4 regions of the Streptomyces sp. NPDC049813 genome follow, and region 1 is predicted to be linked to each of the others. Evidence: riboswitches for the same ligand, from Rfam matches in the RefSeq annotation. Region 1 holds a riboswitch; each other region holds the start of a gene.
What was found. Region 1 has a riboswitch for cyclic di-AMP ahead of ACIBW6_RS00990 (peptidoglycan DD-metalloendopeptidase family protein). Riboswitches for the same ligand answer to the same signal wherever they lie in the genome.
Positions count from the first base shown of each region.

Region 2: it holds a riboswitch for cyclic di-AMP, as region 1 does, so the genes downstream of both, ACIBW6_RS12655 (NlpC/P60 family protein) here and ACIBW6_RS00990 (peptidoglycan DD-metalloendopeptidase family protein) in region 1, are expected to answer to the same signal.
Region 3: it holds a riboswitch for cyclic di-AMP, as region 1 does, so the genes downstream of both, ACIBW6_RS09955 (M23 family metallopeptidase) here and ACIBW6_RS00990 (peptidoglycan DD-metalloendopeptidase family protein) in region 1, are expected to answer to the same signal.
Region 4: it holds a riboswitch for cyclic di-AMP, as region 1 does, so the genes downstream of both, ACIBW6_RS19730 (transglycosylase family protein) here and ACIBW6_RS00990 (peptidoglycan DD-metalloendopeptidase family protein) in region 1, are expected to answer to the same signal.

Region 1 covers NZ_JBITLI010000001.1:244,655-249,197, reverse strand. The annotation lists gene ACIBW6_RS01005 (MBL fold metallo-hydrolase) at 1-116, opposite strand, end outside; gene ACIBW6_RS01000 (SIMPL domain-containing protein) at 232-990, opposite strand; gene ACIBW6_RS00995 (SGNH/GDSL hydrolase family protein) at 1,201-2,019, opposite strand; gene ACIBW6_RS00990 (peptidoglycan DD-metalloendopeptidase family protein) at 2,208-2,987, opposite strand; cyclic di-AMP (ydaO/yuaA leader) riboswitch at 2,993-3,188, opposite strand; gene ACIBW6_RS00985 (tyrosine-protein phosphatase) at 3,539-4,336, shown strand; gene ACIBW6_RS00980 (DUF6126 family protein) at 4,344-4,508, opposite strand; gene ACIBW6_RS00975 (helix-turn-helix domain-containing protein) at 4,511-4,543, opposite strand, start outside.
Region 2 covers NZ_JBITLI010000004.1:499,108-503,650, reverse strand. The annotation lists gene ACIBW6_RS12660 (hypothetical protein) at 228-581, shown strand; gene ACIBW6_RS12655 (NlpC/P60 family protein) at 739-1,920, opposite strand; cyclic di-AMP (ydaO/yuaA leader) riboswitch at 1,927-2,096, opposite strand; gene pcrA (DNA helicase PcrA) at 2,382-4,543, shown strand, end outside.
Region 3 covers NZ_JBITLI010000003.1:573,886-578,428, reverse strand. The annotation lists gene ACIBW6_RS09965 (M16 family metallopeptidase) at 1-501, shown strand, start outside; gene ACIBW6_RS09960 (M16 family metallopeptidase) at 519-1,886, shown strand; cyclic di-AMP (ydaO/yuaA leader) riboswitch at 2,124-2,296, shown strand; gene ACIBW6_RS09955 (M23 family metallopeptidase) at 2,309-3,109, shown strand; gene ACIBW6_RS09950 (GntR family transcriptional regulator) at 3,331-4,017, shown strand; gene ACIBW6_RS09945 (HPr family phosphocarrier protein) at 4,232-4,513, opposite strand.
Region 4 covers NZ_JBITLI010000009.1:72,921-77,463, forward strand. The annotation lists gene ACIBW6_RS19720 (septum formation initiator family protein) at 1-354, opposite strand, end outside; gene eno (phosphopyruvate hydratase) at 478-1,764, opposite strand; gene ACIBW6_RS19730 (transglycosylase family protein) at 2,048-2,764, opposite strand; cyclic di-AMP (ydaO/yuaA leader) riboswitch at 2,769-2,914, opposite strand; gene ACIBW6_RS19735 (transglycosylase family protein) at 3,096-4,178, opposite strand; gene ACIBW6_RS19740 (recombinase family protein) at 4,348-4,543, opposite strand, start outside.

The DNA of each region.
Region 1 (4,543 bases):
TGCCCGTCGGCGAAGTTCGGCGACCGTCGGATCCGCTCCAGCCGCGCGCCGGTGGCCGCGGCGCCGAACGCGGCAGGCTGCAACGCGCGCAGACCGGGACTGAAGGAACGTGGCACAGCGCCTCCCGTTGATCGATCAGGGCTCCATTATGTGCCGCCCCCTCGACCGCGCGCCGCACCGCCCCTGAGCCCGTGCGGGCCCGGCGCCGCGGCACCGGGCCCGGCCGGGGCCTCAGTTCAGCTCGTACACCGCCGTCACGCTGACCTCGTCCTCGATCTCCCCGGCCGCCACCGGCACCTTCTGCGCGGTCGCCGCGAAGGCCGCCGCGGGAACGGCCACCGGGCGCGGCCGTCCGCTCGGGGCCTCTTCGAGCGAGACGAGGCGGCCGAGCTTGTGCCCGCTCACCTTGGCGTACTGGACGGCCTTCGCGTGGGCGTCGGCGTGCGCGGCCGCCCGGGCCGCGGACCGCAGCCGGCTCGGGTCGGCGACGTCGAAGACGACGGAGTCGATGCGGATGTCGTCGCCCGCCGCGTCGGCCATCGCCTGGATGACGGCGCCCGTCCGCTCCAGGTCGCGGACCTTCACGGAGAACGACTGCGTGGCCCGGTACCCGGCGACCCGCGTGGCCGCGCCCGGCTCGGGACCGCTCTCGTAGACCGCGGAGGCCGACAGGTTCTCGGTGCGGACGTCCCGGTCGGCGACGCCCGCCTTGCGCACGGCGGCGAGCAGCGCGTCCGCGGTCCGGTTCTGGGTGGCGAGGGCGGCCTTCGCGGTGGGCCCGTTCGCCTCGACGCCCGCGGTCACGGTCGCCATGTCGGGGGCGGTACTGGCCCGGCCCTCGCCGGTCACGGTCAGGGTCGCGGGCCGGGGCGCGGTGGTGGCGGTGGCCACGTGCGGCGCCCCCTGGGCGGCGGCGGCCGGCACCGCCGGCAGGACGAGGGCGAACAGGGCGCCGACGAGTGCGGCGCGGCGGCGGGGACGTACAGACATGGGATCGAGGTCCTTCCCGGTCGGCTGCCCGCCGACGCGGCGGGCAGCCGACATCCCAGCACCCGCGCCCGGCCGACGGCGGCCGCCACTCCGCCCGGTCACCTCGATGAGCGCGTTAGCACCTGTGTGCACACCCGTCGGAGCAAAGGAGGGGAGGGAGGAGAGGGGCGAGAGAGGCGAGAAGAGGCAGAGAAGGAGGGGACGGGCGGATCAGGACGCCGACTCCAGGTGCATCTTGATGAGGTGCGGGTCCACGAACCCCTTGGCCGTCACCCGGTCCCCGGAGGACTCCCCGCGCAGCCGGCGCCCGATCCACGGCACCAGGAACTCCCGCGCCCAGTGGATGTCGTCGCGCCGCACCGCGAACGTGCCGCGCGGCGGCAGCAGCGGCCAGGCCTGCTCCGGGTCGGCGGGCACCTCGATGCCGAGCGCCTGCGCGGCGCGCAGCGCGACCCGGGTGTGCCCCTCGGCGGACAGGTGGAGCCGGTCCTCGTCCCAGGCGCGGCGGTCCTGCACGGAGCGCAGGGACCACAGGTCGAGCACGGGGCAGCCGTGGCGGTCGGCGATCGCGCGCACGTGCATGTTGTACGTGGCGATCTTGCCGCGCAGATGCTTGAGCACGGCGACGTCCCGGGTGTCGAAGCCGGTGGCGACCATGACGGTGCCGCACGCCCCGGCGAGCCGCGCGACGGCCTTCTCGAAGCGTTCGGCCACGTCGTCGGGGTCGGTGCCGGGCCGGATGATGTCGTTGCCGCCGGCGACCAGGGTCACCAGGTCGGGGGCGAGCTCGACGGCCCGCGGGACCTGGTCCGCGACGATCTGGTCGAGGAGCTTGCCGCGCACGGCGAGGTTCGCGTACTGGAAGGTGTCCTCGGCGACGCGGTCGTCCAGGAGGACGGCGAGCCGGTCCGCCCACCCCACGAAACTGCCGTCGGGTCCGGGGTCCCCGACGCCTTCGGTGAAGCTGTCCCCCACCGCCGCGTAGGACCGAATCGTGCCGCTGCCGAATGATCTCGATTCGTTTGCCACGACCACACATCTTTCACCTCGGCGTGTGACCTACGCCAACGTAACCAGGGGTTGACGTGGGGTGAGAAAACGCACTCGGCGCCCGGGGAATAACCCCGGGCGCCGAGTCGATCGCGCGTGCCGCACGCGGTGCGTGGACGGGCGCGGGTGATGCAGGTGGTGCGGGTGGTGCGGGTGGCTCACATGGTTCAGATGCTGACGCCGTGGTCGCGCAGGTACGTCACCGGGTCGATGTCGGAGCCGTAGTCGGGGGTCGTGCGGATCTCGAAGTGCAGGTGCGGTCCCGTGACGTTGCCGGTGGCGCCGGAGAGGCCGATCTGCTGGCCGGCGGTGACGGTCTGCCCGGCCGAGACGCCGAGCGAGGACAGGTGGGCGTACTGCGAGTAGTCGCCGTCGGCGTGCTTGATGACGACCTCATTGCCGTAGCTGCCGTCCCAGCCGGCGGAGACGACGGTGCCGGGGCCGACGGCCTTGACGGCGGTGCCGGTGGAGACCACGAAGTCGGTGCCGGTGTGGTAGCCGCTCGACCACGAGGAGCCGGAGGCGTGGTAGGCCGTGCCGATGGAGCCGTCCACGGGCTTCACGTAGCCCGTGGCGGACGTGGCGGACCCGGTGGCGGCGGTGGAGTCCGTCGTGGTGGCCGGAGCCGCGGCCGGGGCCGCGCCCTCCAGCGTGAGCTTCTGGCCGGGCTTGATGAGACCGGCGTCGGAGCCGACGACCTTCTTGTTGGTCTCGTACAGCTTCTGCCAGCCACCGTCGACGTCCTGCGCCTCGGCGATCTTCACGAGCGTGTCACCGGCCTTGACGGTGTACGTCGTGGGCTTGGCGGCGGCGTCGCCGGTGGCCGCGTGGGCGCCGGTGGCGCCCATGAGCGGCAGGGCGAGCGCGGCCCCGCCGGCCGAGACGACGGCGGCGGCGCGGGCGATGCGCTGGGTCTTCGAACGGCGGTGCTGTCCCTTGGCGGGCATGGCGCTTTTCCTCTCCGTCGCCTGCGAGGTGAGCTGTCGGGTTCGGGCTGGAGCTGCCCGGCCGGTTCCGCTGAGGGATCCGGCTTCACCCCGAGCCGCTTGGGGAATTCCGGCGGCGTACTGCCTGTGGGTCCCCCGCTCCTGCCGTCACGGGTCGTGGTCCGGAATCCGGGCGGCGGCAGGATTAGGCGTTCCGTCCGGATGGAAGGGCGACAGTAGGCAGAGGAATCGGACGGCGACAACCGTCGAATTCACCGGCAGGGGCGCTTTCTTGATCGTCTGGGAGTTCCCCGTGTCACGCTGTGTGGATAACCCTGCTTTGCCAGGCCCTTACCTTCTGGGAATTCCCGCCGCCGGAATTCAGGGCCGCCGCCACGGACGGTCACGGATATGAGTCTGCTCACGCGAACCGCTTAATCCCCTTTGATTTATGGATAGTTAGTAATAAAAGGGTTGAAACGGACAGAAGGTTGCCCCGGGAATCCATGTCGTATCGTCAGGAGCGCGTTCGCCGGCGAGGGACGCCGGTGACCCGACCGGGAGGAGCCCCCGTGACCCAGCACGCCCCGTCCACCGAGCCCGAGCTGTCCGGAGTGCGCAACTTCCGTGACGTGGGCGGTCTGCCGACCGTGGACGGCCGGCGCGTGCGCGCGGGTGTGCTCTTCCGCAGCGGTCACCTCGCCCACGCCACCGCCGAGGACGCCGCGTTCCTCGCCGGTCTCGGCCTACACACCGTCTTCGACTTCCGCAACGCCGCCGACCAGCGCCTGGAGGGCGCCGACGTCGAGCTGCCCGGGACGCGCAACGTGAACCTGCCGCTGTCCGACCCGGCGGACGGAGCCGAGTTCTGGCAGATGGTCCGCGACGGCGACATAGACCAGCTGCGTGCCCTGCTCGCCGAGGGCCGCGCGGCGAACCGCATGATCACGTCGTACCGCTCGATCATCGCGCAGCGCACCGCCGAGCACAGCCGCGTCCTGCACGCCCTCGCCGAGGACAGCACGCCCGCCCTGATGCACTGCGCGGCGGGCAAGGACCGCGCGGGCCTGTCGATCGCGGTGACGCTGCTCGCCGTCGGCGTGGAGCGCGACGCCATCGAGGCGGACTACCTGGAGTCCAACGCCACGCACCGGCGCTACAAGGTGCGCCGCAGCGCCACCGCGGGCGACGCCTACTCCCCCGAGATCATGGAGCTGCTCAGCCCCCTCTTCGACGCCCGCGCCGCCTATCTGCACGCGGCCTTCGAGACCATCGAGCAGACCTGGGGCAGCGTGGACCGCTACTTCGAGGACGGCCTGCGGTTCGGCGCGGCCGACCGGGACCGGCTGCGCGAGCGTCTCCTGGTCTGAGGGCGGGCTACTGCCCGCCGCCCAGCGCGAAGAGCATGTAGAGGAAGGCCGCGAGGGCGTGTCCCGCGAAGACGTACACCAGGACCCGCACCCAGATGCCGCGCGGCAGCTTGTCCTCGATGTCCCGCCGGGCGGGCCGCTCCCCCGCGGTGGGCTCGGTGGCGTCGCTCATGGTCATACCTCCCGGACCGGGCCGGCCGCCGGGCC
Region 2 (4,543 bases), on a different contig from region 1:
CGCCGCCGGACCTCTCGCGGCGGTGATGTCCGACTGCCGCCCCTGGCCCGGGCGGCGGTGGGGGAGCCGGTCACCTGAGGAAGGACGCTAAACCTCGGCGTCACGGGTTGGCGACGGATTGTGCGGAACTGGCTCGTTTGTTACGGGTGGTGTCGGAGGGTGACAGAGTGCTGTCCGGGGCCGCCCCACGAACCGGCCCGAACGGTGCCCCATTAGGCTCCCGGACCATGGACGTACTCATCCATCTCTTCGTCGGCCTGCACATCATCGGCATCGCCTCGCTGCTCGGCGGCTTCCTCACGCAGATGTCGGCGATGGGGCGGGGCACCGCCCGGTTCAACAAGGCGATGCTGCACGGCGCGCTGACCATGCTGGTCACCGGCGTCGCCCTGGTCGGCCTCAATCAGGCCGACGGCTCCACCGTGAACAACGTCAAGATCGGGGTGAAGCTGGCCGTCCTGATCGTCATCCTCGGCATCGTGTACGTGAAGCGCGACGAGGAGACGGCCGAGAAGGGGCTGTTCGCTGCGGTCGGCGGGCTGACGATCGCCAACATCTTCATCGCGGTGCTCTGGACCTGAGGGAGCCGGCGGCCCTGAGGTACTGAGGCCCTGCGGGCCTGCGGGGTCCGGGCGGGCCCGAGGGGCAGGGGGCGCTTTCCGGCCGCCGCGGTCCCGGGAGCCCCCGGGGCCTGTCACCGCGGTGTCCCCACCACGGCGACAGGACCCGGCGCGGACGTCAGGCGGGCCGCACCACGCTGTGGATCGAGCTGGTGCCGTCGTAGTAGATGGACTCCTCGCGGACGGACGCGCCCGGCTTCGGGGCGTGGATCATCATGCCGTCGCCGAGGTACAGGCCGACGTGGCTGATGTCGTCGTAGAAGAAGACCAGGTCACCCGGTTGGATCGAGGAGAGCGGGACGGTCGTGCCGGCCTCCACCTGGTCCCACGTGGTGCGCGGCAAGGTGATGCCGGCCGCCTTCCACGCCGCCTGGGTGAGCCCCGAGCAGTCGTAGGAGTCCGGGCCCGTGGCGCCCCACACGTACGGCTTGCCCTCCTGCGCCTTGGCGTAGGCGAGCGCCTGGGCGGCCTTGGTCGCGTAACCGGAGGAGCTGCCTGCCGGTGCCTCGGTGGTACCGCCGGACGACGAGCCGGAGCCCTGCTGCCCGGCGGCCTCCTCGGCCGCCTGCTGCTTCTTGTCCTCCTGCGCCTTCTGCTCCGCGGCGAGCTGGGCGGCCTTCTTGCGGGCCGCCTCCTGCTTCTTCTTCTCGATCGCCGCGAGCCGCTGCTTCTCCTCGGCGGTCAGCCGCGACAGCAGCTGACGGGCGTCGGCCAGCTTCGTCTGCACGCTCTGCTTGGAGGTCTTCAGGTCGGTCTGGGAGGACGTCAGCTGCGTGAGGCTCTCCTGCGCCTCGGTGCGCTTCTTCGCGGTGCTGAGCTGCTGCTTCTGATAGTCGTCGACCGCGTCCTTCTGGTCGGCGGTCATCCGGCTCATCAGCCGGTTCTGCGCGAAGTAGTCCTCGGGGTCGTCCGCGAGGAACATCGTCGCCGTGTCGCCGATCCCGCCCGAGCGGTACTGCTGGGCGGCGAACCTGCCCAGCTCCTGGCGGGCCGAGTTCAGCTTCTCGGTGCGCTGCGCGATGTCGTCGAGGAGGCGATCGACCTGCTTCTTCTTGCTGTCGGTCTGCTCCTTGGCGGAGTTGTACTTCTGCGTGGCGACCTCGGCCTGGCGGTACAGGCTGTCGACTTTCTTCTGCACCTCTTCCAGGCTCGGCCGGTCCGGCCGGGCGGGGGCCGCCTGGGCGCTCTGCGAGAGGAGGGCCACCGAGGTGAGGGCGACGGTCGTGATCCCGACCGCGGGGGTGGTGCGAAGGCCGCCGGTCATCCGGGACCGGACACGCGGCTTGCGGTGCGACGCCAAGGAGGCGACTCCTTCCGTGGTCCGCCTACCGGGTTAGCTGTCGGGTTCGGGCGTACGGAAGGCTGCCCTACGGTCGGCCGCCCTGTCCTGCCGGGCGGCCGGGCCGATTCACCCCAAGGTCGGTTGGGTCCCCGGTTCCCTGCCTCACGGCGTACGGGACTCGGCGGGGGCTGCTCGTTCGCCGCGGTGCTCGCGGCGGGGGGACGGGCTGCCCGCGCAGCACGGTAGCCAACTCGTGTCGCTGCTGTGAAGGTTGATGTTCGATATGCCCGATACATTTTCGTGACCTTGGCGACACCGGGCGCTCGGCCGAATGATGGTCGAACGCACCGCATCTGCTCGGTCACGGTAGGTGCGCCGCCGGACTCCTCCGGCCGAAAGGCGCCGCTGACCTGGTGGTACGGGCAGTGTGGCCAAGGTGGGGGCGGGGTGTCAGTGGGGCCGCCTAGACTCGTAGGGCGATGAGCAGCCTCTTTGACGACAGCTTCCTGGCGGGCCTCCAGAACCGGACCGAGGGCCCCCCGCCGCCGCCCGACAGCGAGCACGACGGACCGGAGCCCGAGCCGATCCCGGACGACCTGTTCGGCGGGAAGTTCGACGTGCCTCCGGCCCGGGACGCGTACTACCGCGACGGCGCGCCCCGCCCTGCCCTGGACCCGGCGGCCCTGCTGGACGGGTTGAACGAGAACCAGCGGGCGGCCGTCGTGCACGGCGGCTCCCCGCTGCTCATCGTGGCGGGCGCCGGCTCCGGCAAGACCCGCGTCCTCACCCACCGCATCGCCTACCTGCTGGCCGAGCGCGGCGTCCACCCCGGCCAGATCCTCGCGATCACCTTCACGAACAAGGCCGCGGGCGAGATGAAGGAGCGCGTCGAGTCCCTGGTGGGCCCGCGGGCGAACGCGATGTGGGTCTCCACCTTCCACAGCGCGTGCGTGCGCATCCTGCGCCGCGAGTCGAAGAAGCTCGGCTTCACCTCGTCGTTCTCGATCTACGACGCGGCCGACAGCAAGCGGCTCATGGCCCTGGTCTGCCGCGACCTGGACCTGGACCCCAAGAAGTTCCCGCCGAAGTCCTTCAGCGCCAAGATCTCGAACCTGAAGAACGAGCTGATCGACGAGGAGGACTTCGCGAAGACCGCGGCTGGGGGCACCTCCCGGACGGAGTCTGGGGGAGGATTCGAGAAGTCCGTCGCCCAGGCCTACGCGATGTACCAGTCGCGGCTGCGGGAGGCCAACGCCCTCGACTTCGACGACCTGATCATGACCACGGTCAACCTGCTGCGCGCGTTCCCCGACGTCGCCGAGCACTACCGGCGCCGCTTCCGGCACGTCCTGGTCGACGAGTACCAGGACACCAACCACGCGCAGTACGCACTCGTGCGCGAGCTGGTCGGGCCGACGGAGGGGGAGGACGCCGACCCCGCCGAGCTGTGCGTCGTCGGCGACGCGGACCAGTCCATCTACGCGTTCCGCGGCGCCACCATCCGCAACATCCTCCAGTTCGAGGAGGACTACACGGACGCGACCACGATCCTGCTGGAGCAGAACTACCGCTCCTCGCAGACGATCCTGAGCGCGGCCAACGCGGTCATCGAGCGCAACGAGTCGCGCCGCCCCAAGAACCTGTGGACGAACGCGGGCGCGGGCTCCCAGATCACCGGCTACGTCGCGGACACCGAGCACGACGAGGCGCAGTTCGTCGCCGAGGAGATCGACCGGCTCACGGACGCGGGCGAGGCGAGCTCCGGCGACGTCGCCGTCTTCTACCGGACGAACGCGCAGTCCCGTGTCTTCGAAGAGATCTTCATCCGCGTCGGCCTGCCCTACAAGGTCGTCGGCGGTGTCCGCTTCTACGAGCGCAAGGAGGTCAGGGACATCCTGGCCTACCTGCGCGTGCTGGCCAATCCCGAGGACTCCGTCCCCCTGCGCCGCATCCTGAACGTGCCCAAGCGCGGCATCGGCGACCGCGCCGAAGCGATGATCGACGCGCTCTCCCAGCGCGAGAAGATCTCCTTCCCGCAGGCGCTGCGCCGCGTCGACGAGGCGTACGGCATGGCGTCCCGGTCGACGAACGCGGTCAAGCGGTTCAACGCCCTCATGGAGGACCTGCGCACCGTCGTCGAGTCCGGCGCCGGACCGGCCACGGTCCTGGAAGCCGTCCTCGAGCGCACCGGCTACCTCGCCGAGCTGCAGTCCTCCACGGACCCGCAGGACGAGACCCGCATCGAGAACCTCCAGGAACTCGCCGCGGTGGCCCTGGAGTTCGAGCAGGAGAACGCGCAGGCGGCCGCCGAGGGCGAGAGCGAGACCGAGACGGAAGAAGCCGGCGGCACCGGTCTCTCCGCCTTCCTGGAGCGGGTCGCCCTCGTTGCCGACTCCGACCAGATCCCCGACGAGGAGGACGACGGCAGCGGCGTCATCACCCTGATGACCCTGCACACCGCCAAGGGCCTCGAATTCCCGGTGGTCTTCCTGACCGGCATGGAGGACGGCGTCTTCCCGCACATGCGCTCCCTGGGGCAGACCAAGGAGCTGGAGGAGGAGCGTCGCCTCGCGTACGTCGGCATCACGCGCGCGCGGGAGCGGCTGTACCTGACGCGCGCCTCCATGCGCAGCGCCTGGGG
Region 3 (4,543 bases), on a different contig from region 1:
CTCTTCAACCGTCTCGTGCGCCGCGACCGCACCGCCGTGGCCGCGGGCTTCGGGCTGCTGCGCCTGGCCGGAGCGCCCTCCCTGGGCTGGCTGGACGTGAAGACCTCGGGAGACGTCGAGGTGCCGGCCATCGAGGCCGCCGTCGACGAGGAGCTGGCCCGGTTCGCCGAGGAGGGGCCCTCGGCCGAGGAGATGGAGCGCGCGCAGGCCCAGCTGGAGCGCGAGTGGCTGGACCGGCTCAGCACCGTGGCGGGCCGCGCCGACGAACTGTGCCGCTACGCCGTGCTGTTCGGTGACCCGCAGCTCGCCCTGACCGCAGTGCAGCGCGTCCTGGCCGTGACCGCCGACGAGGTCCAGGAGGTCGCGAAGGCGCGCCTGCGCCCCGACAACCGCGCGGTGCTCGTCTACGAGCCCACGGTGCCCGCCGCCCCTCATGACGAGACCGACGAGACCGACGAGACCGCCGAGAGCGACCCGAGCGACGAGGAGGCGGGCCGGTGACCGAGCAGCTCGCGACCATGGACTTCCATCCCCGGCCCGAGGCGGGCACGGCCAAGCCGTGGGCGTTCCCGGCCCCCGAGCGCGGCGAGCTGGACAACGGCCTGACCGTGCTGCGCTGCCACCGCCCCGGCCAGCAGGTCGTGGCCGTGGAGATCAACCTCGACGCGCCGCTGGAGGCCGAGCCGGCCGCCCTCGAAGGCGTCGCCACGATCATGGCGCGTGCCTTCAACGAGGGCACCGACAAGCACTCCGCGGAGGAGTTCGCCGCCGAACTGGAGCGCTGCGGCGCCACCATGGACGCGCACGCCGACCACCCCGGCGTGCGGGTCTCCTTGGAGGTGCCGGTCTCCCGGCTTCCCAAGGGCCTCGCCCTGCTGGCCGACGCGCTGCGGGCGCCCGCCTTCGCGGACGGCGAGATCGAGCGCCTGGTCCGCAACCGGCTCGACGAGATCCCGCACGAGAGCGCCAACCCGGCCCGCCGGGCCGCCAAGGAGCTCTCCCGGCAGCTCTTCCCGGCCGACTCGCGCATGTCGCGTCCGCGGCAGGGCAGCGAGGAGACCGTCGCCGCCATCGACGCGGCGGCCGTACGCGCCTTCTACGAGAAGCACGTCCGCCCCGCCACCGGCACCGTCGTCGTGGTGGGCGACCTGACCGGCACCGACCTGGACGCCCTCCTCACCGACACGCTCGGCGCCTGGACCGGTGACACCGCGGAGCCCAGGCCGGTCCCGCCGGTGACCGCCGACGACACCGGCCGGGTCGTCATCGTGGACCGGCCGGGCGCGGTGCAGACGCAGCTGCTGATCGGCCGCATCGGACCCGACCGGCACGACCGGGTGTGGGCCGCGCAGATCCTCGGCACGTACTGCCTCGGCGGCACGCTCACCTCGCGCCTGGACCGGGTGCTGCGCGAGGAGAAGGGCTACACCTACGGGGTGCGGTCCTTCGCCCAGGTGCTGCGGTCCGCGCCGGACGGCACGGGTGCCGCGATGCTCGCCATCAGCGGCTCCGTGGACACCCCGAACACCGGGCCCGCGCTCGACGACCTCTGGAAGGTGCTGCGCACGCTCGCCGAAGGGGGGCTCACGGACGCCGAGCGGGACACCGCCGTGCAGAACCTGGTGGGCGTGGCGCCGCTGAAGTACGAGACCGCGGCCGCCGTCGCGGGCACGCTGGCCGACCAGGTCGAGCAGCACCTCCAGGACGACTTCCAGGCCCAGCTGTACCGCCGGCTCGCCGAGACGGGCACCGTGGAGGCCACCGCGGCGGTCGTCAGCGCCTTCCCGGCTGACCGGCTGGTGACGATCCTCGTGGGCGACGCCGCGCAGATCGAGGAGCCCGTCCGGGCCCTCGGCATCGGCGAGGTGACCGTCGTCTCGGGCTGACCCCCGCCCCGTACGTCGCTCGCAGCCCCGGTGGCCTCCACGGCCACCGGGGCTGCGTGGTGTCGCTCACGTTCACCCTTGTGCGGCCGGGTATCGCTTTTGTCCGAATTGGGGCGGAGGTTGCCTGTCTGCTCTGTGGCATGCGCTACAAAAGCCGGGATCCGTTTGTTGATTAAAAGATGTCCCGCTTAGCGTCGGTCCGGCTGTTCGCCAGACACGCGTCGCGCCCGCGACACCGGACAGTCATCGCCGAGTCCCCCATGGCGTGAGCCAGGGGAGCCGGGGACCCACCGCAGTCCCTGGGGTGAATCGGGCAGCCTTCCGGCCGTACAGGCCAGGACGGTCGCCCGTAGGAGACCTTCCTGCTCCGAACCCGTCAGCTAACCCGGTAGGCGAGAGGGAAGGAAAGGATCAGCCCCTACATGGCGTTCACCCGTGCCACCGGGAAGCACCGTCGTCCCAGTCGCCTCACGCGTACCACCGTGCAGGTCGCGAGTGTCGCGGCGCTCACCACGACCGGTGTGGTGGGCGGCCTCGCCGCCCCCGCCCTCGCCGCCGACACCGCGGCCCCCGAGCAGAACGGCCTGACCCAGGCCATCGCCATCGGCGACTCCCTGGCCGACCGGATCGACGCGCAGGCCGCCGCCCAGAAGAAGGCCGCCGACGCGGCCGCCGCCAAGGCGAAGGCCGAGGCCGAGGCGAAGAAGAAGGCCGAGGAAGCCAAGCGCGAGGCCGAGGCGAAGGCCGCCAAGGAGCGCGAAGAGCGCGAGGCCAAGGAGCGGGCCGCCCGCGAGGCCGAGCGCAAGCGCCTGCTCAACAGCTTCGTGGCGCCCATCTCCGGCTCCTACGTCTCCACGGGCTACCAGGCGAGCAGCGGCCTGTGGTCCTCCGGCAGCCACACCGGCATCGACTTCCACGCGGCCAGCGGCACGTCCGTGCACGCGGTCGGCGCGGGCACCGTCGTCGAGGCCGGCTGGGGCGGCGCCTACGGCAACAACATCGTGATCAAGATGAACGACGGCACGTACACCCAGTACGGGCACCTGTCCTCCATCGGCGTCTCCGTCGGCCAGGCCGTCACCCCCGGCCAGCAGATAGGCCTCTCCGGCGCCACCGGCAACGTCACGGGCCCGCACCTGCACTTCGAGGCCCGCACGACGCCCGACTACGGCTCGGACATGGACCCCGTCGCGTACCTGCGCTCGCACGGCGTGAACGTCTGACGCGCACGCACCCGCACGCGAAAGCCCCGGCTCGGCGAGCCGGGGCTTTCGCGTGCGCCCCGCATTTCTGGCCAGAAAATATCCCTGGATTCCGGTCCGGCGTCGGAAATTCGAGTGCGGTGGAATAGAGTCACCGGGCGGGCGCGACCGGAGGGTGGCATTCGCGCTCGCACAAGCGTCGATCGACCGCGTTTCGCGGGGATGAAGGCGGAGGTCGGGACATGCGCATTCCCGCACACTCGGTATGCACGGCGATCCGCGAGGACATCGTCGCGGGTGTCTACGAGCGCGGCAGCAGACTCACCGAGGAAGTGCTCGCGCGGCGCTACGGGGTCTCGCGGGTCCCGGTGCGCGAGGCGCTGCGCACCCTGGAGGCCGAGGGCTTCGTCGTCACACGGCGGCACGCGGGCGCGTGCGTGGCCGAACCCACCCGGCAGGAGGCCGCCGACCTGCTGGAGGTCCGGCTGCTGCTCGAACCGCTGGGCGCCGCGCGCGCCGCGCAGCGCAGGACCGAGGCGCACCTCAAGGTCCTGCGCGGCCTGGTCAGGCTGGGGCAGGAGCGGGTGCGGCGCGGTCAGGGCGAGGATCTGCGCTCCCTGGGCGGGTGGTTCCACGAGACCCTCGCGGGGGCCTCCGGCAGCCCCGGCCTGATCGCCCTGCTCACCCAGCTCCGGCACAAGATCGCCTGGATGTACGTCGTGGAGGGCCCGGCCCAGCCGGCCGAGTCCTGGGCCGAGCACGGTGCCATCGTGGACGCGGTGGCCCGCGGCGACGCCGAGCGTGCCCGCGCGCTGACCCTGCTGCACGCCGAGCGCGCGGCGGCCGCCCACCGGCTCCGCGTCCCGCGCGCCGCCGGTCACGTGAGGACTTCGCAACGTCCTGTAAACACGGCGAGCCTTCCCCATTAATAAAAGGGCCGTATACAAAGACGTGCGGTAATCGCCGGATCGGGCGCTTGGCATTTCTGGTGCATGCTTCGCTGCATGGTGTCCGGAGGGCAATAGATACCGGCCGCTGATTCCGTGTGGACCGGGCGGCTGTACTCGCGCGTGAATTCTTCGCGGGAACGACGAAGCCGCGCGCCCATAAAGGGAACGCGCGGCTTCGGCGGTACGAGGGGGATCAGACGGTCTCGGGGAGCTCGTCGAGACCCTCGGAGACCAGCTTCGCCAGACGGTCGAGCGCGGCGTCCGCGCCCTCGGCGTCGGAGGCCAGGACGATCTCCTCGCCGCCCTGCGCGCCCAGACCCAGCACCGCGAGCATGGAAGCGGCGTTGACGGGGTTGCCGTCGGCCTTGGCGATCGTCACGGGGACGCCGGCCGCGGTGGCCGCGCGGACGAAGATGGAGGCGGGGCGGGCGTGGAGGCCCTCGGCCCAGCCGACGTTGACGCGGCGCTCAGCCATGTGATGCTGCCCTTCGAGTGACTCAAGGTT
Region 4 (4,543 bases), on a different contig from region 1:
GTGCAGGCGCTCGCGGATGCGCTGCTCGGCGTAGGCGTCGTCCTGCCAGCGCGCCTTCTCGTCGCGCAGCCGGTCGACCCGCTCCTTGGCCTCCTGCTGCTGGCGCTGCTGGTCGGCGATCTCGCCGCGCTGGGAGACGTACTGCCGCATCGGGTACGCGAGGGCGACCACCAGCGTGCAGACGACGAGCGCGAGCAGCGCCGCGCGGCCGGTGAGCCGCGAGCGGCGGGCCTGGCGCTTGTTCTGCGAGCGGTAGACCCGCTCGGCGGTCTGCTCGCCGAGCACGCGCAGCCGGGTGGCCGTGGAGAAGCGGGCCGAGTCGTCGCGGCCCCTGCTGCGGAGCTTTCCCGGCATCGCCTGGTGCCTCCCCGATCTGGTCCCCGTCTGGCTGCCTACGTGCGTACGTCCTCGCACACGGTACGGGACCGAGTGCGAGGACGTACGGAACTACGGCGCCGGAAGACGTCCCGGGGCAGGTCAGCCCTTGAAGCGGGGGAACGCGCTGCGGCCGGCGTAGACCGCGGCGTCGTCGAGGATCTCCTCGATGCGCAGCAGCTGGTTGTACTTGGCGACGCGCTCGGAGCGGGCCGGGGCGCCGGTCTTGATCTGGCCGCAGTTCGTGGCGACGGCGAGGTCGGCGATGGTGACGTCCTCGGTCTCGCCGGAGCGGTGCGACATCATGCACTTGAAACCGTTGCGCTGGGCCAGCTCGACGGCGTCCAGGGTCTCGGTCAGCGAGCCGATCTGGTTCACCTTGACGAGCAGCGCGTTGGCCGAGTCCTCCTCGATGCCGCGCGCCAGGCGCTCCGGGTTGGTGACGAACAGGTCGTCGCCGACGAGCTGGACCTTGTCGCCGAGGCGCTCGGTGATGGTGTTCCAGCCGGCCCAGTCGTCCTCGTACAGCGGGTCCTCGATGGAGACGAGCGGGTACGCGGAGACGAGCTCCTCGTAGTACTCCGTCATCTCGGCGGCGGAGCGCTCCTTGCCCTCGAACTGGTACTTGCCGTCCTTGTAGAACTCGGAGGCGGCGACGTCCAGCGCGAGCGCGACCTGCTGGCCGGGGATGTAGCCGGCCTCCTTGATCGCTTCGAGGATGAGGTCGAGCGCGGCGCGGTTCGACTCCAGGTTCGGGGCGAAGCCGCCCTCGTCGCCGAGGCCGGTGGACAGGCCCTTGGTCTTCAGCACCTTCTTGAGGGTGTGGTAGACCTCGGTGCCCCAGCGCAGCGCCTCGGAGAAGGACTCCGCGCCGATCGGGGCGATCATGAACTCCTGGATGTCGACGTTCGAGTCGGCGTGCGACCCGCCGTTCAGGATGTTCATCATCGGGACGGGCAGCAGGTGCGCGTTCGGACCGCCGAGGTAGCGGAACAGCGGCAGGTCGCTGGCCTCGGACGCGGCGTGCGCGACGGCGAGGGAGACGCCGAGGATGGCGTTGGCGCCGAGCGAGCCCTTGTTGTCCGTGGCGTCCAGGTCGAACATCGCCTGGTCGATCAGGCGCTGCTCGGTGGCGTCGTAGCCGACGAGCTCCGGGCCGATCTGCTCGATGACGGCGAGGACGGCCTTCTCGACGCCCTTGCCCTGGTAACGGTTGGGGTCACCGTCACGGAGTTCGATGGCCTCGAAGGCACCGGTGGAGGCGCCGGACGGAACAGCAGCACGACCCGTGCTGCCGTCGTCGAGGCCGACCTCGACCTCGACCGTGGGGTTGCCTCGGGAGTCCAGGATTTCCCGGGCTACGACGACGTCGATGGACGGCACGAGCATCTCCTTCTGGGATGTGACACAACAGCGCGGGCGGCTGGCCCGCACCCCTGAGCGTAACCGGCTCCGGGGCATCAGCCAGTCGGCCGACCGGGTTGTGGACAACGCCGATAGCGAAATGTTTCCAAACGGAACAAAGACGGCGACCCCCACTCCGGAGGACCGGAGCGGGGGTCGCCGACGTGAGCGGCCCGTGGACGGGGCGGTGCGGTGCGGCCGGGCCCGGCGTCCGCCGACGCCGGGGCCGCCTCCGCGAGGGGGTCCCTCGGTGCGCGAGGGGTCCTCTTTACTTGAGGTGCAGCTGCTGGTCCGGGTAGATCAGGTTGGCGTCGCTGATGATGTCCTTGTTGAGCTCGAACACCTTGTGCCAGTTGGTCCCGTGCGCCTCGGCGATCTTGCTGAGGGTGTCGCCGGACTTCACCTTGTACTCGCCGTCGCCCTTCTCGACCTTCTTGCCGGTCGGGGTGGTGACGGTGTCCTTCTTGGTGTCCTGCTGCGGCTGCGGCTGCGCCTGCTGCTGCTGCGGCTGCTGGCGCTCCTGCGAGCGGGTCGTCGTGGAGGAGTCGGAGCGCTCCTGCTGCTGCGGCTGCGACTGCTGCGACGACTCGGCCGGAGCGGAGTTGCTGGTGTCGGCGCCGGACAGGCCCACGCCACAGCTCGGCCAGGCACCCTTGCCCTGCGCGGCGAGGACCTTCTCGGCGACCGATATCTGCTGCGCCTTGGACGCCTGGTCGGCGGAGGAGGCGTAGGAGGTGCCGCCGTACGCGGCCCAGGTCGAGGCGGAGAACTGCAGGCCACCGTAGTAGCCGTTGCCCGTGTTGATCGCCCAGTTGCCACCGGACTCGCACTGCGCGACCTGGTCCCACTCGGAGGTGGAGGCGGCGGAGGCGCCCGTGGCACCCATCAGCGGAACGGCGACGGCGGCACCGGCGACGCCGGCGAGCGTGGCGACACGAACGGCCTTGGACGGACGACGGTGCTTGCCCGTGTTGGAGAACAGCATGAAGAGATCCCCTCACCGACGCCTACGAGGTGAGCTGTCGGGTTCGGACCAGTGAGTGCCCGGCGCGCATCCTGTGCGCGACTTGACCCCAAGCCGGATGTCCGGCGCTTACCTTGGGTCCCCCGCTCCTGCCTACGGCGCTGACGCGTCGACTGTTCCCGTACGGACGTCGGCAGGATTCGGCGTGACGTCCGTCGGGGCCCGCTGTGGCGAGCGGTCACGACCGTAAGCAGTCGATCCGCCCGATTTCAAAGACGATCAGGGTCTTTGAGACTCATGTCTCACTCTCGCAAAGCCGGACATACGAGCCTCAACCGCCCCTGAACTCCCGCTACTTTTCACCCGATTCGAGGCCAAGATCCAGACTCTGACCAGGCAGGATGAGGTCGGGGTCGGAACCGACCGTCTTCTTGTTCAGGTCGTAGAGCGCATCCCACCCGCCACGCACGTCGTGCGCGTCCGCGATGTCCCAGAGGTTGTCGCCGGAGCGGACCGTGTACGCCCCGTCGGCGCGCTGCTCCTCACGTGAAGCGTGACGCCCCTCACCCTGACGGGAGGCGGAGGCGTCGTCCGAGGCGCGGTCGCCGCGGTGGCGGCCGGCCGCCGAGGGGTCCGCGGCGGGGTCGGAGGGATCGGCGGAGGCGGACCCCTGCGCGCCACCCTCCTTCTCCGCGTTGTCCGTCGTGTCCGCCGCGCCCAGGCCGCCGTCCGAGCCGTCCGTACCGTCCGTGACCTCGTCCGACGCGGCCGCGCCCGGCTCGTCGCCCGCGTCGCCGGAGGCGTCCGAAGTGCCGCTGCCGTCAGCGGTGTCCGCGGAACTCGACGGATCGGCGGAACCCGACGGGCCGGCCGGATCGGACGCGTCGCCCGCACCGGACGGATCGGCCGTGGCGGAGCCCGCGTGATTCTTCTCTCCCGCGGACTCGGCGGGGGCCGTGGAGTCCCCGGAGTCCTCAGGGTTCTGGGAGTCCTTCGCGTCGGCCGAGCCGGAGGGCCGGGGGGACGCGCTCGCGCCCGGGTCGACCTCGGCCGTGTCGTCGCCCTGCGTGAGGCCGGCCACGATCGAACAGCTCGGCCAGGCACTGGGCCCCTTGGCCGCAAGCGCCTTCTCGGCCACGGCTATCTGCTGCGAGCGGCTCGCCTCGTCGGCGCGCGGGGCGAAGTCGAGCCCGCCGTACTGCTCCCACATCTCCTGCGAGAACTGGAGCCCGCCGTAGTAGCCGTTGCCGGCGTCCAGACTCCACTGGCCGCCGGACTCGCACTCGGCGAGCTTGTCCCAGGTGGCGGTGGAGGCGGCGCTCGCGCTGCCCGCCGCGAGCAGCGGGATCGCGATGGCGCTGCCGGTGACCCCGGCGGCGACGACGAGAGCAGGGGCCTGACGGGGGCGACGGTGTCGACCGTTCCCGGAGAGCATGCGGTTGCCTTTCGCGAGACTGATGCAGCACGCGACAGGGGTGGCGGAAGTGGTGCCGGTTGTGCCTGTGTCGCGATGACTGGTGAACGTAGCGGGACTCGAACGCTTGTCACAAGTCGATGCAGCGCAGATCACGTGAACATCACAATCCTGACGAGGTGTCAGTCAGTCACCGGCTCCGAAGTGTTGTGTCCGGGGACTCGATCCCGGAGATGACCTCCAGCGCCGGGACCAACACCTCTCGTCGGACTACCGACCCACCGCCTCTTGCGTTCAGTGCGTCCATGAGCGGCGGCCAGAACCCCCTCTTGAACCAGGAGTTCTGCCGGTCCTTGATCTGCCCGTGCGGGCCGTATCGCGCCGGG